2 regions of the Clostridium kluyveri DSM 555 genome follow, and region 2 is predicted to be linked to the other one. Evidence: riboswitches for the same ligand, from Rfam matches in the RefSeq annotation. Region 2 holds a riboswitch; the other holds the start of a gene.
The links. Region 2 has a riboswitch for FMN ahead of ribD (bifunctional diaminohydroxyphosphoribosylaminopyrimidine deaminase/5-amino-6-(5-phosphoribosylamino)uracil reductase RibD). Riboswitches for the same ligand answer to the same signal wherever they lie in the genome.
Positions count from the first base shown of each region.

Region 1: linked by a shared signal. The riboswitch ahead of CKL_RS17585 (ECF transporter S component) and the one ahead of ribD (bifunctional diaminohydroxyphosphoribosylaminopyrimidine deaminase/5-amino-6-(5-phosphoribosylamino)uracil reductase RibD) in region 2 are both predicted to bind FMN.

Region 1 covers NC_009706.1:3,662,170-3,664,380, reverse strand. The annotation lists gene CKL_RS17590 (Tex family protein) at 1-810, shown strand, start outside; FMN riboswitch at 934-1,052, shown strand; gene CKL_RS17585 (ECF transporter S component) at 1,292-1,918, shown strand; gene CKL_RS17580 (hypothetical protein) at 2,042-2,211, shown strand, end outside.
Region 2 covers NC_009706.1:2,205,756-2,207,966, reverse strand. The annotation lists gene CKL_RS10630 (transglutaminase domain-containing protein) at 1-446, shown strand, start outside; FMN riboswitch at 592-708, shown strand; gene ribD (bifunctional diaminohydroxyphosphoribosylaminopyrimidine deaminase/5-amino-6-(5-phosphoribosylamino)uracil reductase RibD) at 985-2,094, shown strand; gene CKL_RS10620 (riboflavin synthase) at 2,116-2,211, shown strand, end outside.

The DNA of each region.
Region 1 (2,211 bases), 1.5 Mb from region 2:
GTGAAAATAGATCCTAAATCCATAGGGGTAGGTCAATATCAACATGATGTTTCCCCAAAAAAATTAGATGAGTCTCTAGAGGGTATTGTAGAAGATTGTGTAAATAGTGTAGGAGTAGATTTGAATATGGCAACGGCTTCTTTACTATCTTATATATCTGGAATAAATTCATCTATAGCCGCAAATATTGTAGCTTATAGAGAAGAAAATGGTAAGTTTAAAAATAGAAAAGAGCTTTTGAAGGTTAAAAGACTGGGAGCAAAAGCTTTTGAACAATGTGCAGGATTTTTAAGGGTTATGGAAAGTAATGAACCACTTGATAATACCTCGGTGCATCCGGAGTCCTATAGTGATGCCAAAAAACTTTTGAAGACCCTTGGGTATAGTGATGAAGACTTAAAAAATAATGGCCTTGTAGATATAGAAAACAGGGTTGAAAAGATTGGCATAGATAATGTGTTAAAAGGACTTAATATAGGAATTCCTACCTTAAAGGATATAATGAAAGAAATAAAAAAACCAGGAAGAGATCCAAGAGAAGAGCTGCCAAAGCCTATATTGAAAACGGGAATAGTTGATATGAATCAACTCAAGCCGGGAATGACACTTACAGGTACAGTTAGGAATGTAGCAGACTTTGGTGCTTTTGTAGATATAGGTGTTCATCAGGATGGTTTAGTGCATATAAGCCAGTTGTCTGATAAATTTGTAAAACATCCACTAGATGTGGTTAAGGTAGGAGATATTGTAAATGTAACTGTACTTGAAGTAGATGAAAAAAGAAAAAGAATTGCACTTAGCATGAAATAGCAGAAAAATGAATATGAAATTAGCATAATTAGCAATAAATATTTATTAATGAATAAAAATTATTTTAACAATGTATTGAATTTTGTCGTTAAAAGTATTATAATGAACCTATAAAAATTAAAATATAATCTTCAGGGCGGGGTGAAATTCCCCACCGGCGGTATAGCCCGCGAGCTGCGTGTTCAGCATGATTCAGTGAAATTCTGAAGCCGACAGTAAAGTCTGGATGGGAGAAGATAGAATAATATGTTTATTAGCCCTGGTGTTTTTGCCGGGTTTTTTTATTTTATCCGAAGGCTATCATTGCTAACACCCCATCTTCTTCAAAGTGAGGGATAAGCATTGTTACGCCCCTGGATAAGTTCTTCTAAGCTTCAGATGGAGAAAAAGTATTACTCATGAGCAAACTCCATCTGAACCTAAGAATCACTTGATTATTCACCTAGGAGATTATACTTAATATTTTAGGAGGGTATTTAAAATGAACAGTAGTAAATTAAACAGATTAGTGAAGGTATCATTGTTAGGTGTAATAGGATTTTTATTTATGTTCATAGAAGTTGCAATTCCTATATTTCCGACATTTTTAAAAATGGATATAAGCGATTTGCCGGCTTTAATTGGAACTTTTGCATTAGGACCTGGAGCTGGAATTGCCATAGAGTTTTTGAAAAATGTACTTCATGGAATATTCAATGGAAAAACTGCATTTGTAGGAGAACTTGCAAACTTTGCAGTAGGTTCTGTTTTAGTTTTTACAGCGGGGTATATATATAACAGGCATAAGACCAGAAAGGTGGCAGTGATAAGTTTAGGGGCAGCCACTATCGCAATGTCAATAGCAGCGGGACTTTTGAATTATTTCATATTGCTTCCACTTTATGAAAGAGCACTTAATTTTCCTATAAGTGCAATGGTGGATATGGCAGCGAAAATAAATAGCAGCATAACGGATTTGAATACATTTGTATTACTGGCTATTGTTCCATTTAACTTGTTAAAAGGTATAGCTCTTACCATTTTAACACTAGTTCTTTACAAGAGTGTTTCACCTCTGTTAAAGCAGGAACATAATAAAATAAAGAACTCTGAAAAAGTAAAAATTTAGCATAAAATAGTAACTAAAAATCTGGGACATGTCTCCAGATTTTTTTATTGTATTTTCACTTTATAAAACAGTAATTGTATACGATAATTTCAATTAAGAGATATTTTTAATAAATTATAAAGGGTGATTAAGTTGGCGGGAATATGGAATGTAAATAGTGTATATAACATGAATAGTAAACAAATATCTGCAAAGTTGTCTTTTGAAATAGGAGAAAAATTTTCTGCTAGAGTATTAAATTTAAATAAATATACAGGAGAAATACTTTTGAAACTCTTAGATGGGTGGAAATT
Region 2 (2,211 bases):
AAATACAGGGGGAGTATTATCAATTGGATTCTACCTGGGATGATCCCGTTATAAGTGATGGCTCAAATAGGCTTTCTCACTCCTATTTTAACATAACCGATGATCAGATTGCCAAAAATCATAGGTGGAATACAGATGATTATCCTGAATGTACCAGCACAGAATACAGTTTTGATAATCTTAATGTAGTGGAGAAGGATGTTTACGGCAATGATATAAAAGTTGTTGATAACTATAATGATTTTTATAGTGCAGTAGAAGAGGTATTATCACAAGGGGAAAATTCTGTAAGTGTAAAAATATTGAATTATAATTCAAGTGAGTATGATATAACCCAGATTTTAAATGAAATATGCAAAAAGTACAATATTTCAGAGGGAGTTACTATAACTACTTACTCAGATGAAATTTCAGGAGCAAAATATGTTGTCATAGTAAAATCTTAAGTTATTGTTAGTTATCAATGTAAATTTTTGTAGTATTTATAATTTAAGTCAATAAAATTGTATTAAAGATTACAATTTTTTTAAAAGTTTCTATTGACAAGTGAAAAAAAGAAGTATATATTAAAATCATAGTTAAAACTTAATAATATGCTTTCGGGGCAGGGTGAAATTCCCGATCGGCGGTATAGTCCGCGAGCTGATTATCAGCAGGAACTGGTTGGATTCCAGTACCGACAGTAAAGTCTGGATGGAGAAAGTGGAAGTTTTTTGTAGTATGTATTTTATGTGCTAGGTTGTTTTTATTGTGTTTATTATCCCCCTGAAAGTATTTTCAGGGGGATTTTTGCATGAGAAAAATCTGAAGATAATTGCTTATAGCTGTAACTTATCCAGGGGCAGGCAGTGTATTTCCATATTTGAGAAGCTGAGATACTGGTATTGGTAGCTTGTACATAAGAACTGCATAGGTTTTGCCCTTTTACTTGTAAAATTTATATAAAAAGTAATAATATTCTTTTGGAGTGGAGGATTCAATTTTATGAATTATGACAATAAAGATGAACATTATATGGAAATTGCTTTAGAGCTGGCATCAAAGGGAGAAGGTTTTGTGAATCCAAATCCACAGGTGGGAGCCCTTGTAGTAAAAGAAGGTAACATAGTAGGAAGAGGTTATCACAAATTTTATGGAGGACCTCATGCAGAGGTATATGCATTAAAAGAAGCAGGTGATAAAGCTGCAGGCGGGCAGATATACGTGACTTTGGAGCCTTGTTCTCATTACGGCAAAACTCCACCCTGTGTAGAAGCTATAGTAAGAGCAGGAATAAAAAAAGTAGTGGTTGCATTAAAGGATCCTAATCCACTAGTTTCAGGTAGAGGCATAGAGTTTTTAAGGAATAAGGGAATAGAAGTGGTTACAGGCGTTTTAGAAAAAGAAGCCTTAAATATAAATGAAATATTTATAAAATATATCAGTGATAAGCTTCCTTTTGTAATATTGAAATCTGCAGTAACTTTAGATGGTAAAATAGCAACTGTTACAGGACAGTCAAAGTGGATAACCTGTGAAGAATCCAGAAATTTTGTACATCACATAAGAAATAGGGTTATGGCAATTGCAGTGGGGATAGGTACCATACTTTCGGATAATCCACTTTTAACCACAAGACTTGAGAAAAAATGTAAAAGTCCTATAGCTGTGGTTTTAGATTCTAAGTTAAGAATACCTCTGGATTGTAAGATTTTTGATACACTTAAATATAGGAAAATCATAATAGCTTGTACAGAGGGATATGATGAAGATAAAAAGTATGAAATTGAGAAAATGGGAGTGGATGTAATTATCTGTCCTAAAGATGAATCTGGTCATGTGAATCTAAAGATTCTAATAGAAAAGTTAGGAAATATTGGTATAGATAGTTTGTTTATAGAGGGAGGGGGCTCACTTAATTTTTCTGCTTTAAGTTCAGGAATTGTAGATAAAGTTATTTATTTTATAGCCCCTAAAATAATAGGTGGATTAGAGGCCAAAACTTCTGTAGAAGGAAAAGGTATTGAAGATTTAAATAAAGCCGTTAAATTAAAAAATATTAGCTATTTAAAATCAGGAGAAGATATGATGATTCAAGGATATGTAGAAAAGTAATTAAAAAAGGGGAGGGGAATATTGTTTACAGGTTTAGTAGAGGAAATTGGACAAATATTGGAAATAAAAAATGGAGAAAATTCTTCTAGAATAACTATCTCTTCCAGGAAAGTTTTA